DNA from 4 places in the Micromonospora sp. PTRAS2 genome. Region 2 is predicted to be linked to each of the others. Evidence: riboswitches for the same ligand, from Rfam matches in the RefSeq annotation. Region 2 holds a riboswitch; each other region holds the start of a gene.
What was found. A riboswitch is a leader RNA that binds a small molecule or an ion and turns the genes downstream of it on or off. The one in region 2 is predicted to bind cyclic di-AMP.
Positions count from the first base shown of each region.

Region 1: it holds a riboswitch for cyclic di-AMP, as region 2 does, so the genes downstream of both, ACVMYR_RS18665 (C39 family peptidase) here and ACVMYR_RS03895 (C40 family peptidase) in region 2, are expected to answer to the same signal.
Region 3: it holds a riboswitch for cyclic di-AMP, as region 2 does, so the genes downstream of both, ACVMYR_RS15905 (coiled-coil domain-containing protein) here and ACVMYR_RS03895 (C40 family peptidase) in region 2, are expected to answer to the same signal.
Region 4: it holds a riboswitch for cyclic di-AMP, as region 2 does, so the genes downstream of both, ACVMYR_RS01175 (coiled-coil domain-containing protein) here and ACVMYR_RS03895 (C40 family peptidase) in region 2, are expected to answer to the same signal.

Region 1 is NZ_JBSWBU010000005.1:181,950-186,445, reverse strand. It holds gene ACVMYR_RS18670 (CDP-glycerol glycerophosphotransferase family protein) at 1-1,067, shown strand, start outside; gene ACVMYR_RS18665 (C39 family peptidase) at 1,213-2,085, opposite strand; cyclic di-AMP (ydaO/yuaA leader) riboswitch at 2,306-2,448, opposite strand; gene ACVMYR_RS18660 (hypothetical protein) at 2,879-3,646, opposite strand; gene ACVMYR_RS18655 (hypothetical protein) at 3,792-4,211, opposite strand; gene ACVMYR_RS18650 (acyltransferase family protein) at 4,380-4,496, opposite strand, start outside.
Region 2 is NZ_JBSWBU010000001.1:805,424-809,919, forward strand. It holds gene ACVMYR_RS03880 (zinc metalloprotease) at 1-414, shown strand, start outside; gene ACVMYR_RS03885 (pyridoxamine 5'-phosphate oxidase family protein) at 486-1,094, opposite strand; gene dcd (dCTP deaminase) at 1,221-1,799, shown strand; gene ACVMYR_RS03895 (C40 family peptidase) at 1,939-2,979, opposite strand; cyclic di-AMP (ydaO/yuaA leader) riboswitch at 2,992-3,132, opposite strand; gene ACVMYR_RS03900 (C40 family peptidase) at 3,342-4,358, opposite strand.
Region 3 is NZ_JBSWBU010000004.1:204,324-208,819, forward strand. It holds gene ACVMYR_RS15890 (hypothetical protein) at 155-298, opposite strand; gene ACVMYR_RS15895 (STAS domain-containing protein) at 640-1,002, shown strand; gene ACVMYR_RS15900 (SRPBCC family protein) at 1,080-1,529, shown strand; gene ACVMYR_RS15905 (coiled-coil domain-containing protein) at 1,579-2,652, opposite strand; cyclic di-AMP (ydaO/yuaA leader) riboswitch at 2,657-2,786, opposite strand; gene ACVMYR_RS15910 (cation diffusion facilitator family transporter) at 2,940-3,854, opposite strand; gene ACVMYR_RS15915 (HelD family protein) at 3,961-4,496, opposite strand, start outside.
Region 4 is NZ_JBSWBU010000001.1:247,149-251,644, forward strand. It holds gene ACVMYR_RS01170 (YibE/F family protein) at 296-1,735, shown strand; cyclic di-AMP (ydaO/yuaA leader) riboswitch at 1,902-2,032, shown strand; gene ACVMYR_RS01175 (coiled-coil domain-containing protein) at 2,037-3,062, shown strand; gene ACVMYR_RS01180 (carbonic anhydrase) at 3,181-3,891, opposite strand; partial or broken gene ACVMYR_RS01185 (helix-turn-helix transcriptional regulator) at 4,085-4,393, shown strand.

The sequences.
Region 1 (4,496 bases), on a different contig from region 2:
GGCTGCCGTACCTGGAGCGGATCGGCCGGCCGTTCTTCGTGATGGTGCGGGAGCCGGAGTTCCTCGCCCCGATCGCCGCGGCCACCAGCGCCCCGGTGGTCTACTGCCCGACGCTGAAGGCGATGGACGAGGCGCTGGTGCCGAGCCTGAAGGTGGCGTTCTACGTCAACCACGGGGCGAAGAACAGCCACTGCATCCGGTTCTCGCAGCTCACCCACGTGCAGATCCACCACGGCGACAGCGACAAGGCCCCGAGCGCCAACCCGGTCACGGCGCTGTTCGACCGCAACTTCGTGGCCGGGCGGGCGGCGATCGACCGGTACGCCCGGGCCGGGGTGGACATCCCGGCGGAGAAGTTCGTCGTGGTCGGCCGCCCGCAGGTCGAGTCGATCGAGGTACGCCGCGCGCCAGCCACCGGCCTGGCGAACCCGACGGTGCTCTACACCCCGACCTGGACGGGGCACCACGCCGACGCCAACTACTGTTCGCTGCCGGTGGGCGAGACGATCGTGCGGGGGCTGCTGGCCCGGGGCGCGACGGTGATCCTGCGCGCCCACCCGTACACGGGGCAGAACCCGGCGTCGGCGCGGCAGCTCGCCCGGCTCACGGAGCTGCTGGCGGCGGACCGGGCCCGCACCGGGCGGCAGCACGTCTTCGGGGCGGCGGCCAGCAGGGAGCTGTCCCTGGTCGACTGCGTCAACCGCTCCGACGCGCTCGTCTCGGACGTCTCCGGCGTCATCTCCGACTACCTCTACTCCGGCAAGCCGTACGCGGTGACGGACATGGTCGGCGACGGCGACCGGTTCGTCGAGCGGTTCCCGCTGGCCGGCTCGGGTTACGTGCTGCGGCGCGACGCGGGCAACCTCGACGAGGTGCTCGGTCTGCTGCTGGACACCGACCCGAAGGCGGCGGCCCGCTGGGGCAACCGGGCCCACTACCTGGGCGACTTCCCGGCCGAGGCGTACGCCGAGGCGTTCCTTTCGGCGGCCCGCCGGGAGCTGGAGCCGGGCTGGAACCCCCCGGCCCCGCGCGCCGCCGACGCGATGAGCCACTCCCCCACCGCCTGATCGTCCCGCCTCCGATTCTTGGACAGTTGCTGTTCGCCCTGAACCGCAACTGTCCAAGAATCGAGGCCGTCCCCGCCTGCCCGGAGACAGCACCGGCCCCGGCTCTCTGCGGAGGAGAGCCGGGGCCGGTGGGGGGAGGGTGATGTCAGGCCGAGTAGCCCCGCGTCGCCGCCCAGTGGGCCAGCGCGGCGGTGCTGATCCAGTACGCCGGGACGGCCGGGTCCGCCGAGTCGGCGATGCGCACGGTCCGCCCGGAGTCGCGGTAGCCGACGACGGCGATGTAGTGGCCGCCGGGGAACGAGTGCCAGCCGCCGTCGACGTCGGTGGCGTCGCCGGCGATGTTGACCACGACGCCGCGACCGGCGCTGACCGCCTTCACCACGTCGGCCCGGAGCCGCTCCGTCTCCGCCGAGGTGGCGGCGCCGCCGGGGATCAGCCGGGTCCGGTACGGCTCGCCCTTGACCATCTCGTTGAGCACGCGGGTGGTGTCGTAGGCCGAGTTGGTGCCCATCTCGGTGGTGCCGAGGCGGGCGGCCAGGTCGTCCTGGGTGCCGTCGACGCCGGTGGCGGAGAGCGCGTTGCGCACCGCAGCCGGGCCGCAGTAGTAGTAGGTGGTCTGGGCCTCGTAGTCGTAGTCGAGGACCTTCGACGACGGCGGCTTCGGGGCCGCGGGCTTCGCCGTGGTCTTCTTCGGCGTCGCCGAGGCCGTCAGGTCGGGGTTCGGGGCGGCCGAGGTGGCGCTCGGCGACGGCGCGGCGCTGCTCGGGGAGGCGAGCGGCGCGGCGATCCGGGCCTGGGCGCGGCTGGCCGCGCCGTCGAGGCGGGGTGCCACCTCGGCCACGGCGGCGTTGGTGGTCCGCTGCGGGGCGGGGGCGTCGTCGTCGACGGCGGCGAGCAGCGCGCCGGTGCCGGAGGCCAGCAGCAGCGCCGCGGCGGAGCCGGCGACGACCTGGTACGGGCGTTCTGTGGCGAGTCGCCGCAGGTGCCGCTTGAGCTGATCGTTCACGTGTTCCTCCACGGGACGGGGGCGGAAGCGGAGGCACCCGGGCGCGCGTCGGCGCACGGCGGCGCGGACGTGTCCGCGGCCGGTGGGGTCTCCGCTTTCTGGGGCGCCCGCTCAGGCGGGCGTACGCAGGGGTGCGACGGTCAGTGCGCCGGCTCGGCGGCGGCGGACACGGGCACCGGGCTCCGTGGTGGAGGAACAACCCGGGGGGTGGGGTCAAACTGCACGAGGATGGAACTCCTTCCGACACCGCCTACCGGGTTAGCTGACGGATTCGGGCGGGAAGATCGCCCTACCGCAGGCCGTGGCCCGCGGATTCACCCCGGACGTGCAATGGGTCCCCGGTTCGTGATCGTCACGATTGAGCGGGTCGGCGCGGCGTCGCCTCTTGCGATCGGGTACCGCACCGGACGGGCCGACACTACTGGCCGACGAAAGCCCTGCCAACCCCACGCCACCTGCTTAAACGCCCCCTGGCCGACCTATTTACGGGGCATTAGGAGACTGACGTGACTCAATGGGACTGCCGACCCATCCGACGCCAACGAACCCGCAACGGGACGACGCGGCCCGAATCTCGGCGAATACCGACCCGGATCAAACCGAATAGCCCCGCCTGCCCGATCCCACCCCACCATGACCCGCCTCACACCCACCCAACCCGCCCCCGCCGCGTCCCGCCTCGGTGATCAAGAGAAAAGCGTCAGAGTTGATCTCCGCGATGACGCAAACCTCTTGATCACCGCGGTCACGGCGATCACCGCGATCACCGTGGTCGCCGCGATCACCACCACCACGGTGTCCGCGGTTACCGGGCCGGGGCGGGGCGGGGTGGGCGCCAGCCGGTGATCCCGAGGACCCTGCCGGAGGCCGTTGCGCTGGTCGTCGGCGCGTGGGCGGGCCGGGCGCGCTCGGCGGCGGCGTACGCCTCGGCGGCCAGCGCCCGGGCGGCCTCGGCCGCCAGTTCGGCATCGCCCCACGCGGCCCGCTCGCGCGCGGCGGCGGCACGGTAGCGGGCCAGCCTGCCGTCCCGGACGGCCCGGGCCAGGACGACCTCCTGCTCCACTGGGTGCAGCCGGGGGTCCCAGCCGCCCCGGCGGGCGAAGACGTCGCAGAGCTGCCCGATGGACAACTCGCCCCGCAGGTGGGCCGCCGTGGCGGCGTGGTGCAGCCAGCGCTCCCGGGCCGCGTACTCGGCGGGGGTACGCGGGGTGTGCGGCGTCGGCAGCGCGCCCGCGTCGCGGAAGCGTCGGGCGGCGGTCTCCGCCTCGTCGTACGCCTGCCAGGCCCGCTCGGCGGCGTCCTGGGCGGCCGTCCAGGCGGCCCGTCGGCGGCGGGCGTTCTGCGCCGCCCCGGCGGCGGCCACCGCCACCTCCTCGGCGTACCGACGCAGGTCGGCGGCGGCCGGGGCGGGCGGGGCGGCGGGCCGGGCCGGGGGCTCGACGGCGGCAGGGCGGTCCCGCTCGGGGCGGGCGACCAGCACGGCGAGCACGGTGAGCGCCAGCACGAGCAGCACGGACCAGATGGCGGCGGCCAGCGGCACCTCGGTCAGGAACTGGTAGAGAACGATGTCCATGGTCGGCACCTCGCGGGCAGGGAGGCGGAAAGGGATCCGGGCCGCCGCCGGGCGGGACGCCTGCGGCGTACGGGCCCGGCGGCTGGGGCGGCGGTGGGTGAGGGTCGTCGGCGACGGTGGTGGCGGGCGCGGCCCGCCGCGTGGCTCAGGCGGCCGGCGGCGCGCGGGGGCCGACGGCGGCGGGGACGAGCCCGGTCGGCACCCGCTGCGGGGCCGGCGCGGCGACCTGCGGGGGCCCGGCCTCGGCGGGCGGCGGTGCGTCGGCGGGCGGCCACGGGCCGGCGGCACCCGCTGCGGCGGTGGAGCCGGCGGCGATGGACCCGGTGGCGGCGGATGCCGCGACGGTGCGGGCCTCCGCGACGGCGGCGGGCCCCGCAACGGAGGCGGCGGCGACGGCAGGGCCGGAGCCGGCCTGGCCGGGGTCGACGCCGGCGGGGAGCATCGTGCCCGGCGGCAGCGACGCGGCACCGAGGGAGAACGCGACCACGACGGCGAGGGTCGCCAGCCTCCGCGCCGTCCAGCGCGCGACCCACCACAGGGGACAGGTCAGCGCGACGGGAAGCACCCGTCCACGCTACCGCCACCGGCCGCGCCACGCACCGCCGGCGAGCGTGTCACCTGCTGAACGCGGCGTGGCGCACCACGGGCGACGCACCGCTGCCCACGCGCCCACCGGCCACCCGCCACCGGCGGCGGGGTCAGGGGCCGGGTCGGCGGCGGAGCGGGCGGCGGGTCAGGCGGCGGCGGCCGGGGCGCGGGGTCGGCGCGGCGGCCCGAGCCGGCGGGTCAGCGGCATCTCCACCCACCGGTGCAGCAGCGCGGCCAGGCCGAGGTTGACCAGCAGGAAGCC
Region 2 (4,496 bases):
ACGCTGAACATCTACCTCGGCGAGCTGAGCGACGACCTGCTCGGCTGGGCCACCTTCCCGAAGCGCCGGCTCGACAGCATGGACGGCGTCGTCGTGCTGACCGAGTCGCTGCCGGGCGGCACCGCCACCAACTACAACCAGGGTGACACCGGCACCCACGAGGTCGGCCACTGGCTGAACCTCTACCACACCTTCCAGGGCGGCTGCTCCGGCTCGGGCGACGGCGTGAGCGACACCCCGGCCGAGGCGTCGCCGGCATACCAGTGCCCGACCGGGCGGGACACCTGCACCGCGACCGGCCTGGACCCGATCACCAACTTCATGGACTACACCTACGACTCCTGCATGTACCAGTTCACCGCCGGCCAGGCGGCCCGGATGCTGACCGCGTGGAACGCGTACCGCGCGGCATGACGCACCACTGCCGCTGATCGTTCCGGTGCCGGCTCCGTCTCCCGACGGGCCGGCACCGGCGTCTGTGGGGGTCAGGCCGCCGCGCGATGGGCGCCGCGCCCGTCGAGGACCGACCGCCGATCCGGTACGCCCACCGCGCCCCCGCCCGGGGCGGTGCTCGCGGCGTCGGTGGTGGCAGTAGTAGTGGTGGTGGCCGCAGCGCCAGCGGCACCGGGGTCGAGCCAGACCTGCACGGCCGGCCGACCGGTCGCCTCACCCGGGCGCACGGTGCCGGCGTCGCCGCGCCGGGCCAGCATCGCCACGTCGACGGTGAACTCGAAGAGCCGCCAGTCCACCTGCGGCGCGGCTCGCCCGATCTCGGCGAGCCGGGCCACCCGGGCCTGGTCGGTCACCGGCCTGGCGTGCCCGGCCACGTACGCCTCGTCGTCGCTGTCCTCCGGCGGGAAGGAGTGCAGCGCGTAGCGGCCGTCGCGTTCGAGGTCGCGCCGCTTCGGCGAGTCGACGACGAAGCAGAAGAGCCCCTCGTCGGTGATCACCGGGGACACCGGGTGCACCCGGGGGCCGCCGTCGGCGCGGACGGTGGCCAGGTAGCCGAAGCCCGGCCCGTACTGCTGCATGAGATGACGGATCCCGTCGGCGAGTCGTGGCTCGTCAGCGGCGAATTCGGACCAGGAAGCCATGCCGGCATTCTATCGAACACCTGTACGACACGCGAAGCGCGACGCGCGGGTCGGGCACCCGATTCGCAGGCCCGCTGAGCAGCCCCGCTGACCGGTCCCGCTGACCCACCTCGCTATGGTGTTGCGATGCTGCTCTCCGACCGCGACCTCGTCGCCGAGCTGAAGGCCGGCACGCTCGCGCTGGAGCCGTTCGAGCCGACCCTGGTGCAGCCGTCGAGCATCGACGTACGCCTCGACAAGCTCTTCCGGGTCTTCAACAACCACCTCTACACGCACATCGACCCGTCGGCGCAGCAGGACGACCTGACCTCCATGATCGAGGTGCCCGACGGCGAGCCGTTCGTGCTGCACCCCGGCGAGTTCGTGCTCGCCTCCACGCTGGAGGTGATCTCGCTCGGCGACCAGCTCGCCGGCCGGCTGGAGGGCAAGTCGAGCCTGGGCCGGCTCGGGTTGCTCACCCACTCCACGGCCGGCTTCATCGACCCGGGCTTCACCGGCCACGTCACGCTGGAGCTGTCCAACGTGGCGAACCTGCCGATCACGCTGTGGCCGGGCATGAAGATCGGCCAGCTGTGCATCTTCCGGCTGTCGTCGCCGGCCGAGCACCCGTACGGCTCGGCGGTCTACGGCTCGCGCTACCAGGGTCAGCGCGGCCCGACCCCGAGCCGCTCGTGGCAGAACTGGCGCACCTGGCCGCCCCGCTGACCCCCGCCCCCTGACGTACCGCTCCTCCTGCGGCACGCTGCGGCGCGCTGCGCCACCCTCCGCGGTCCTCCCGCCCGAGGGGTGTGAGAAGGGGCCCCTTCTCGACCGTATGCGTTAAGAAGGGGCCCCTCCTTGCACCTCAGGCGGGGCGGCCGAAGCTGTGGATCGGGCCGTCGTCGACGCGCTTCATCTTCACCGGGACGCCGGCCCGGGAGGCGTGCACCACCCAGCCCCCGCCCACGTACATGCCGACGTGGTGCAGGTCGGAGTAGTAGAAGACCAGGTCGCCGGGGCGCAGGTCGGCGCGGCTGACCTTGGCGGTCACCGACCGCTGCTGGGCCGCGTTGTGCGGCAGCGAGACGCCGGCCTTCGCCCAGGCGGCCAGCATCAGCCCTGAGCAGTCGTACGAGTTCGGGCCCTCGGCGCCCCAGACGTAGGGCTTGCCGATCTGGGCGCAGGCGAACTTCACCGCCGTCCCCGCGCCGCCACCCGGATAGCTCGCCGGGCAGGGGGCGGGCTTCAACGGGCCGCCGCCTCCGTTGCCGTACACCTTCAGCCGCAGCTTCTGCAGGCGGTCGATCTCGGCGTTGATCTGCTTCTTCTTCGCGGCGAGCTGGGCCTCGGTGCGGGTGAGCTGGGCGACCATCTCGTCGAGAGGCTGCTTCTTCGCGGCCAGCTCGTCGCGGAGGTCGACGACCGCCTGGACGTCGTGCTGCTGGCGCTGGGCGAACCGGTCGAGCAGCTCCAGCTGCCCCATCATCTGGCTCGGCGTGCGGCTGCCCAGCAGGGCGTTGACCACCGAGATGTTGTCGCCCTTGTACGCCTCGGCGGCGAGGCCGCCGACCTTCTTCAACGCCTCGTCCACCTGGCGCTGGAGCGGCCCGATCCGCGCGGCGAGCGCGTCGGCCTGCTTGCGCTTGGCGGCCAGGTCCTGGCGGGTGGCGTTGTGCCGCTCGATGATCGGTTCGAGCTTGTTCCAGTCCTCGTCGATCTGCCGCTCGATCTCGGCGACCGAAGGGTCGGCGTGGGCCACGGTCGGTGCGCCGGTCAGGACGACGGCGACGCCGACGAGGGCGGCGAGGACGGTGGTGCAGCGTGACCAGCGGGTACGCGGCGCAGCCGGCATCCGGTCGGCGTCGGCCGACCGGCGTGACGGGCGCCGCGGGGCATGGAGTGCCACCGGGCTCCGTTCTCCTTCTTCCTCTACCGCCTACCGGGTTAGCTGACGGGTTCGGGCGGGAAGGGAGAGCGCCCTACCGCAGCGCCGCTGCGGATTCACCCCGGCGTACCTGGGTCCCCGGCTCGCCCGGAGGCGACTCGGCGGTGTCGCACCGTCACCGCCCGGCTGGGCGGTGCAGCTACCGGCCGACAATTGGCCAGAGTAGAGACGATCGCCATCGATCCGCAACCCGACCGGCCGTGACACACCGTACAGGCCCGTGGCCGGCGTCGATGTCCGCCGCACGCCGAAGGCCCCCGGCGGGTGACCGGGGGCCTTCGGGTGGTGCTGCGCGGCGCGGCCTTCGCGGGGGCCGGGCCGGGTCAGCCGGGTCGGCGGAAGCCGGCCACCGGCATGGTGTTGATGCTGCTCACGTTGACCGGCTTGCCGGCGCGGGGCGCGTGCACCATCTTGTCGTTGCCGATGTAGAGGCCGACGTGGTGCAGGTCGCTGAAGAAGAACACCAGGTCACCGGGGCGGGCCTCGGAACGCGGGATGGCGCGGCCCTCGTTCCACTGGGCGCCGGTGAAGTGGGTCAGGTGGATCCCGGCCGCCTTGTAGGCGAACTGGGTCAGGCCGGAGCAGTCGAACGAGTTCGGGCCGGTGGCACCCCAGACGTACGGGTCGCCGACCTGGGCGCAGGCGGTCTTGATGGCGGTGCGGGCAGCGGCGCTGACCACGCCGGTGACCGTCGGGCAGCCTTCGGTGGACACCACGGTCTTCGGCATCGACGCCTGGAGCCGCTTGATCTCACCGTTGATCTTGGTCTTCTTCGCCGCCAGTTCCTTGGTCTGCTTCTCCTGGGAGACGATGAGCGTGTCGAGCTTCTGCTTCTCGGTGTCGTACTTCGCCCGGACGGCGAGCACGCCCTCGACCTGCTTGCGCTCCTGCGCGGCCAGCCGGTCCAGGATGGTCAGCTGCTCGGCGAGGGTGCCCGGCTTGGTGCTGACCAGCAGCGCGCCGATGTCCTGCGACGGGCCGGAGATGTAGTAGCGGGAGGCGAGGTCGCCGACGCGGTTCATCGCCAGCTCTGTCTCAAGCGCCAGCGGCTCGATCTTCTTCTGCACCTCCGCCGCCTTCTCGCGGTTCACCTTGAGCTGGGCGCGGACCTTGTTGTACTGCTCGATGGTGGGCTCAAGCTGCTCCCACTGCTTGTCGATCTGCGCCTCGATCTCGTCCACCGACGGCTCGGCGTACGCGGGCGCGGTCAGTGTCCCGGCGCCGACGGCGACCGCCGCGACCAAGGTGAGCAGGCGGCGTGCGAAACGGCGGGCACCACCCGGGCGAGCGGTTGACCGTTCCGGGGCATGACGATGAGGGGGCATGGTTGCCACCGGCACCGACTCCTTCGCAACCGACCGCCGGGCGCCTCGCGAGAGGGAAGATCGAGGCAGACGACCCACAGCGGTCAGCGCCTCACATTAGGGGAGTCCCGCGCGAGGAATCAAGGCGGGTCGGCACACCGTGACGCCCCGCAA
Region 3 (4,496 bases), on a different contig from region 2:
GTGCTACCTCCTCGGGTGCCGAAGCTTGCGGCCACTTCGGACTGCGGCGTGGGTCCGGTGGGCGGTCGCCCGGGGTCCGCCCCGGCGCGGTCCGCCCACCGGGGCAGTGCCCCACCCGACGCCACCGCAAACCCCCGGCGCGCCGGCCGTGCCCTCAGCGTACGGACACCACCGCCGCGCCCCGGGCGAAGTCGTCGTCGTCGTCATCGTCGTCGTCCCCGGCGCCGCCGAAGCCGCAGGCCAGCATGAGTGCGAGCAGCGCGCCGACGCCGGCCAGGCCGGCCAGTCTCCGGATCATGGGGTGGTCCCTTCCGAGCTACGGGTGTGGACGTCGCCGATGCTAGGCGGGGCGGGCAACGGTGGCGGGTCCCGCCGGTGGCGGCCGGGTGGGCACACGCCCGGGGAGCGGGGTGCGCGCAAAGGTCGGAGGGGACCGCTACCCTGGGTCGGCGACACCGGCCCCCGGGCCGGTCGTGCGGCAAACAGGATCTGAAAAGTCCGGATAAGGGCAACGTGTTTTGCCCTGATCCACGAATTGCTCATCCCGAGGGGTGGCGACCGAGGCCATCGGAGGAATACTCTCGGTCGCGGCCCGCGTACTGATGAGGCGCCCGTCAACGGGCGAGTGGAGGTGCTCGCGTGAGCCTGTCGATCGTGAAGTCGGTTCTTTCCGGTGGTGTCATCGAGATCGCCCCGCGCGGTGAGATCGACGTCGACACCGCGTACGAGGTGCGTGAAGCCATCGCCGAGGTGCTCACCAAGGGGCGGCCCGCCCGCATCGAGCTGAACATGCGTCTCGTCACCTTCATCGACTCGGTCGGCATCAGCGCGATGGTGGCCGGCTTCCAGACCGCCGAGGTCAGCGGGGTGAAGTTGGTCGTCACCGAGCCGAGCCGGTTCGTGCACCGGCAGCTCTGGGTGACCGGCCTGCTCGGGCTCTTCGGTGCCCCGGAGCCCTACCTCGCGGGCACGGCCACCCCTGAGGTGCTGCCCGGCGCCTGACGCGGCCGCCCGCGCTGGTCCACGCGCCGGGGCCTTCGACCCTTCCCCCACGCCCCCGGGTGGGGGACGATCGACGGATGCCCCGGCGCGACAGCTTCCAGTACTCGGTCCAGGCCCGCTGCTCGCGGGCGGAGGCGGTGGCGCTGCTCAGCGATCCCGCCCGGCAGACCGAGCTGCATCCGTTGATCACGCGGGTGCGCCGGCTGTCGTCCCGACCGGGAGCCCTGGCCAGCTACGCGATCACCGACCAGCTCGCCGCCGGGCCGGTGCGCTTCGGCGTGACGTACCAGGCGGACGTGCTCGTGGTGACCGACGACGAGATCGTCACGGTGGCCCGGCAGCGGCCGGCCACGACGGTGCGTAACCACACCCGGCTGCGCGACGAGCCGGACGGCCTCGTCCGCGTCGACGTGGAGATCACCCTGGTCGCACCGACGCCGCTGTTCGCGTACGCCTTCCGGCAGGCCCGCTCGGCGCACCTCGGGCTGGCCCGCCGGCTCGGCGAGGTGCTCGGCCGGGCGGCGTAGCGCCCCGGCGACCGTCCCGTCGGGGGAGGGCCGCCGGGGCGGGCGCGGGTCAGATCACCGACAGGTGCACGTGGTTGGTGTGGTCGCTGGACGGGTCCCCGTTTCCGCCGCTGTACGCCTTCCAGCCGCTGCTGGGCAGCCAGATCTGCTTGAACCAGATCACGTACAGCACGGCGAGCCGGTCGGCGTTGCGCACGAAGTACGCCGCCAGGTTGTTGCCGTAGGTGCGGTCCCCGCCGCTGGCCACGCCGCCGAAGCCGCCCTTCTGCGCGGCGAAGTCGCAGGCCCGCCCCTTCGGGTGCTCGCCGGAGCCGCCGGGCCGGTAGCAGGAGACGTACCGGGTGAAGCCGGCGGCCTTGGCCTGGTTGAGCGCGTGCAGGGTGCGCGGGGTGATGCAGCCGTTGGCGGGGGTGGGGTCGTTGACGCTGCACGACTCCGCCGGCCAGGAGCCGTCGGAGTTGCGCTTCGCGGGGGTGGCGTTCGCGCTGGAGGTGCCGCCCGGGCTGGACCCGCCGCCGCTGCTGCTGGCCTTGTTGTTGGCCACGGTCAGCGCCCGCTCGGCCTGCTCCTTGCGCTTGCCCATCAGCGCGACCTGCTTGCGCTGCTCGCGGATCTCGCCGTCGAGCGCCTGCCGGGTCTTCGTCGCCTCGTCCCGGGTGGTCAGCAGCTCGCGCAGCGCCCGGTCCTCGTTCGCGGCGATCGTGTCGAGCGCGGCGGCCCGGTCCAGGAACCCCTCGGGGGAGCTGCTGTCGAGCAGCACCGAGGCGGCGGTGAGCCGGCCCTTCTTGTACGCCACCCCGGCGATCTCGCCGACCTTGGTGCCGCGGGTGACCAGCTCGGCCTCGACCGTCTTGAGCTGGCCGCCGAGCTGCTGCTGCCGCTTCACCGACCGGTCGAGGGCGGTCTTGGCCTCCAGGTAGCCCTTGCTCGCCGCCTCGAGCTGGGCGCGCAGGGCGGGCGTGCCGCCCTCCTCGTCGTCGCCGGGTGCGGCGGCGAGCAGGCCGACGGGCGGCGCGGCCCCGGCCGGCGTCACCGGCGCGGCCCCGAGGCCGACGGCGAGCGTCAGCACCAGCGCCGCCGCCACCCGGGCAGCGATCCTTCCTACAGGTGCCACTACTGGCATATGCATGTCCTTCCGTCAGCCGCCGACCGGGTTAGCTGACGGGTTCGGGACGGAAGATCCCTACCGCTGGAGCGGATGCACCCCACAAACATGGTTCCCCGGCTCGCCCGCAGGCGATTAGGCGGCGGCCACCACAGGCGCCGGAGGGCGCCGCCCGGCGATGGCCGGGGCCGAGCCTACCGGTGCGCGTGGGACCAGCGCTGCTTCCGTGACGGAGGGTACGCGGATGAAGCCTGTCAAGTCAGTCATTCGGCCACGAATATCGCGAAAATTGATGAGCCTCGGTCTCACCAGCCGGCCGGCCCGCAGCCGTCGCGGGCGGCTCCCGGCTCGACCTGCAAGGTGGCGTGCTCGATGTGGAAGTCCTCGTGCAGGGCCGTGCGGGCGGCGGTCAGCACCGCGCCGACCTCCGCGCCGGGCGCCATGGTCAGGTGGGCCGAGGCGACCTCCATGCCGGAGGTCAGCGTCCAGACGTGCAGGTCGTGCACCTCGACCACGCCGGGCACGGCGGCCAGCCGGTCGTGCACGGCGGTCACCTGGAGGTGCTCCGGCGCGGCCTGCACCAGGATGCGCACCGCGGCCCGCCCGAGCCGCCAGGTGCGGGGCAGGATGAACACGCCGATCGCGACGGCCACCGCCGGGTCCGCCCACCACCAGCCGGTGGCCATGATCAGCGCCGCCGCGCCGATCACGCCGACCGACCCGAGCAGGTCGCCCAGCACCTCCAGGTACGCCCCGCGCAGGTTGATGCTCTCCTTCGCCCCGCTGCGCAGCAGGGCGAACGCGGCGACGTTGGCGAGCAGGCCCAGCACCGCCACCACGAGCATCGGGCCGGTGGTGACCTCGGGCGGGTCGCCGAAGCGGCGGACGGCCTCGACGAGGACGTAGACGGCGACGCCGCTGAGCAGCAGGGCGTTGCCGAGCGCGGCGAGCACCTCCAGCCGGTAGAGCCCGAACGTGCGCTGCGGGTCGGCGGTGGCCCGCCGGGTGGCGGTGATCGCGGCGAGCGCCATGCCGATGCCGAGCACGTCGGTGAACATGTGCCCGGCGTCGGAGAGCAGCGCCAGCGAGCCGGTGCCGAGCGCGGTCACCGCCTCGACGATCATCAGCGCGGCGAGCAGCGCGAACGCCGCCCAGAGTCGACCCGAGTGGCGGTCCGCCGCGTTCGCCGCCCCGTGGTGGTGGTCATGACCTGCGCCCACGCCCACACCCTCCGTCCGTGATCCCCGCCCGGCCCAATCTATGCTCACATCGCAATATGTGCAAGTGATCGACAGCGGTCCGGCCGAGGAACGGCCGGGCGCCGGATCAGCCCGTGGGTTCGATGGTGACGAGGCGCTGGGTCGCCCGGGACAGCGCCACGTACAGCGTCCGCACGCCCGACCCCGGGTCGGCCCGGATCTCGCCCGGGGCGACCAGCACCACGCCGTCGTACTCCATGCCCTTGGCCTGGAGGCTGGTCACCACCTGCAGGCGCGGCGCGGCCCGGCCCGCCAGCCAGCCCGCCACCTCGTCGCGGCGCGGCACCGGCGTGATCACCCCGACCGTGCCCTCCACCTCGCCGAGCAGGTCGCCGACCGCCGCGACGGTCGCCGCCGCCAGCTCGGCCGCCGGCACGGTCAGCTCGACCGGGGCCACGCCGGTGGACCGCACCGCCCGGGGCAGCGCCAGGTCCGGGTAGAGCCGGCGGATCTCCGCCGCCGCCACCGCGAAGATCTCCGCCGAGTTGCGGTAGTTGGTGGTCAGCTCGAACTGGTGCCGCCGGCGGCGGCCCAGCGCCGCGTCCCGGGCCCGGGTCAGCTCCTCCGGGTCCCCCGTCCACGCGGTCTGCGCCGGGTCGCCCA
Region 4 (4,496 bases), 560 kb from region 2:
GGCCGGAACACCGCCATGTCGCCGACATGGTGTCGGCCGACCTGCGTTCGCAGGTGAGGGTGGCTACGATTCCGGGCGATGGGACGTGGGATCCCGCTCCGGGCGGCCCGCAGGGCGGAGACCGGGCCGCCGGTGGGGCGGGGCGGGGCTTCGGGCGGCCCGCGGGACGGGCAGGTCCTCCGGCGGCCGGCCCGGTGCGGTCGTCCGGGCAGCCGGCCCGGATCGATCGCCCGCGACGCTGAACCGTCCGGGCCGCCGAGCCGTACCCCGCGCTGACACCGTTTGGAGATCGTCGATGGGCGCCGACCACAACCGACCCGCCCCGCCCACCCCACCGAGGGTGCGGCGGGTCCTCGTCGCGACCGTGGTGCCCCTCTTCGTGCTCACCGTGATCGCGGCGGTCGTCCTGTGGCCCCGCGGCGGCGGCCCCGAGGTCGACGGCGGCTCGCCGGTGCCCCGCTATCACGGCACGGTGACCCGGGTGGTCACCGAGGAGTGCCCGCCGCAGCCGGAGACGCCGGAGGGCGGCGGGCCGGGCGTCGCGGACGGCCCGTGCGGCACGGTGACCGTCCGGGTGGAGCAGGGGCCCGACGCCGGGCAGCAGGTCGAGACGCCGATCCCGACCGGCCCCGGCGCGCCCACCGTCGCCGTCGACGACCGGATCGTGCTGGTGAAGCTGACCGACCCGGCCGACCCGGCGGCGAGCGCCTACAACATCGCCGAGCACCAGCGCGGCGCCCCGCTGATCTGGCTGGCGGTGGTGTTCGCGCTGGCGATCGTCGCGTTCGGCCGCTGGCGGGGGGTGGCCGCCCTGGCCGGGCTCGCCGCCACCTTCGCCATCCTGCTGACCTTCGTGCTGCCCGGCATCGGCGCGGGCGGGTCGCCGCTGCCGATCGCCGTCGTCGGCTCCGCGTTGATCATGTTCGTGGTGTTGTACCTCACCCACGGGGTCACCGCGCAGACGTCGGTGGCCGTCCTCGGCACCCTGGGCAGCCTGGTGCTCACCGGCCTGCTGGGCACCCTGGCCACGGCGGCCACCCACCTCACCGGGTACGGCAGCGAGGACGCCACCACCCTGTCGATGTTCCGGGGCGACGTGGACCTGCACGGCCTGCTGCTGGCCGGCATCATCATCGGTTCGCTCGGGGTGCTCGACGACGTCACCGTGACCCAGGCGGCCACGGTCACCGAGCTGGCGCACGCCAACCCGGGGTTGTCCCGGTTGCAGCTCTACCGGGCGGCCACCCGCGTCGGCCGGGCGCACATCGCCTCCACGGTCAACACGATCGTGCTGGCGTACGCGGGCGCGTCGCTGCCGCTGCTGCTCCTGCTCACCGCCGACTCCCGCCCCGTGACCGAGATCCTGACCAGCGAGTTCCTCGCCCAGGAGATCGTCCGCAGCGCGGTCGCCACGCTGGGCCTGATCGCCGCCGTGCCGCTCACCACCGGGCTGGCCGCCGTGGTCACCGCAGCGGGGCGCACGGCGGCGGGACACACCGCCACTGGGCACGCCGCTGAGGGGCACACCGCCGCGTCCCGGCCCGGCCCGGCGGACGGCGGGGACGTGCCGGCGGCGCGTACCCCCGGGGGCGGGCGGCGGACCGCGGACCGCAATCTCGCGCTGGAGGCGCTCGGCGGCGGCCGGGCGGCCGAGGGGGTCCCCGACGACCACGCCCCCACCCACCCCCCGGCCGGACGGCCGCACCGAGAAGGAGGCACGGACACCGCATGGTGACACTTCACAGCGTGACCGGTGGCGGCATCCGCCCTGAGAAGCGCATCACTGATTACCGATGGCGATTACGAAATGACGCTTTTAGTCGGCATCCGGACGTAGCTCCCCGCATGGGCTCTCGGGTAACCTCGCTGCCGGTCACCGCCGAAGGCGCGAAGCGGCGCCTGCGGTGCCGCCGCCCAATCGCCGCGAGGCGAGCCGGGGAACCAGGTGCCCGGGGTGAATCCGCGCGAGCGGTAGGGGCCGCTTCCGCCCCGAACCCGTCAGCTAACCCGGTCGGCGGTCGATGGAAGGGAACATTGTGACGGCACCCCTGCACCGCTGGTTGACACCCGTGGTGGCCGTGCTCGCTGCCCTGGCGGTCGTCGCCGGGCCGGCCGCCCCGGCGCTCGCCCTGCCCGCCGCCGCCCCCCAACCCTCGGGGCACGAGGAGGACGACGAGCCCCAGCTCATCACCGACGTCATCGAGGCGACGAACCGGGACTACGCCCAGGCGAAGTCGAAGCTCGAGAAGTCCAAGAAGCGCCAGGCCCAGCTCGCCGACGAGGTGCGCAAGGCCCAGGAGGAGCTGGACGCGCTCGCGCCGCAGGTCGGCGAGATGGCCGCGCAGTCGTACCGGACCGGCCGGGTCGGCGCGATGGCGATGCTGCTGGAGAGCAACACACCGGACTCGTTCGTCAAGCGCGCCTCGGCCCTCGACGAGCTGAACATGGTCAACGCCAACAAGCTGGCCGAGGTCAGCGCGGCGAAGAACCGCGCCGAGCAGGCCAAGCTCGCGCTCGACGCCGAGGTCCGCGAGCAGCAGAAGCAGGCGTCGGTCATGGCGAAGAAGAAGTTCGACGCCGAGAAGGCACTCGCCCTGGTCGGCGGCAAGGGCTTCACCGGCGGCCTGGTCAACGCCACCTCCCCGGTCGCGAGGATCGGGCCGGGCCGGACGTCGGACGGCGACTGGCGGCCCGAGTCGTGCAGCGAGAACGACCCCACCACCTCCGGCTGCATCACGCCCCGCACCCTGCACGCCTACAAGGAGACCAAGCGGGCCGGCTTCAACCGGTTCGTGGGCTGCTACCGGCCGGGCGGGCCGTGGGAACACCCCAAGGGCCGGGCCTGCGACTGGTCGCTCCAGAACAGCGGGTTCTCCCCCTGGCACAACAACGACACCCGGATGTACGGCAACAACCTCGCCGCGTTCCTGATCCGCAACGCCGACCGGCTCGGCATCTACTACGTCATCTGGAACCGGCAGATCTGGTTCCCGGCGACCGGCTGGAAGTCCTACAGCGGGCCGTCCAACCACACGGACCACGTGCACATGTCGCTGCTCTGACGCGGCGCGCCGCGCACGACGAGAGGGGCCGTCCCGCTGTGGGGGCGGCCCCTCTCGTCGTGTCTCGGGCGGCGGTGCGCGTCAGGGCCGGGGGTGAGCGCCGGGCGGCGGGGGTGCGTCAGGCGGCGGCGCGGGCCGGGGTGGCGTCCGCGGCCATGGCGGCCGGCACGGCGGCCACCGTCCGCACCCCGCCGGCACTGAGCCGGTACGACATCCCGACGACCGCGCAGCGGCCCGCGTCGACCTCGGCGGCCAGCACGGGCGACCGGTCGAGCATCGCCTCGACCGTGCACGCGATGTGGATGTCGACGATCTCGTCGATGCCCTCGACGCCCCGCTCGGCGGCCCGGTGCAGGCTGGGCACCACGGCGTCCACCACGGCCCGCAGGTTGCCGGCGGGCTCGCTGCCGGTGCCGGCCGCCGCCTTGGCCGCCTGCACCGCCCCGCAGGAGTCGTGGCCGAGCACCACCACCAGGGGGGTGCCCAGCACGGTCACGGCGTACTCGACGCTGCCCAACACCTCGGGGCCGACGGTGTGCCCGGCGGTGCGGACCACGAAGAGGTCCCCCAGGCCACGGTCGAAGATGATCTCGGCGGCCAGGCGGGAGTCGGAGCAGCCGACGATCACCGCGAACGGGTGCTGCCCGTCGGCGACGGCCGCCCGGTGGTCGGCGTCCTGGTTGGGGTGGCGCGGCGTTCCGCTCACGAAACGGTGGTTGCCGGCGTGCAGTTCGGCGAGGGCCCGGGCCGGGGTGCAGGCAGCGCCCGGCTCGCCCGGTCGCCCGACGGACGAGAGGGGGTCTAGCTGGCCGGAGCCCGCCTGAGCCATCGACATGCTGGAATGCTCCATGCCCCATCACCTCGTCATTCACGCGCACGACCAGTTCCCCCACGGTCACACGCAGCGAAAGGCACGTCAAGCGTTACGTGATACACATTTCCTGCTTTGGGAAGGGCTTGCGCAGGCCCGCGCTCCGGCCCGCGTCGGCCCAGGGGCGTGGGCGTCGTCGCCGAGCCCTAACATGTCCGACATGGCGACGACAGCAGGTGGGAACGGGAGCACCCGGAACTGGACGTTCCTCACCAACCACGGCCATGTCCTGCTCGCCATCGCCCGCAACCCGACCGCCCGGCTGCGCGACGTCGCGGACGAGGTGGGCGTGACCGAGCGCGCGGCGCAGGCGATCGTGGCCGACCTGGAGGCCGGCGGCTACCTGCGGCGGACCCGGGTCGGCCGGCGCAACGAGTACACGGTCAACCCCAGCGGCCACTTCCGCCACCCGGCCGAGGCGGACCGCCAGGTCGGCGACCTCCTCGCCCTCTTCACCACCGACCAGCCCGAGCGGGACGCCCCGGACCAGACCGGACGGAGCGCCCTGGACCAGGTCGGGCGGACCACCCCGGGCGGGCACACCCCAGGCCGGGCCGAAGGGG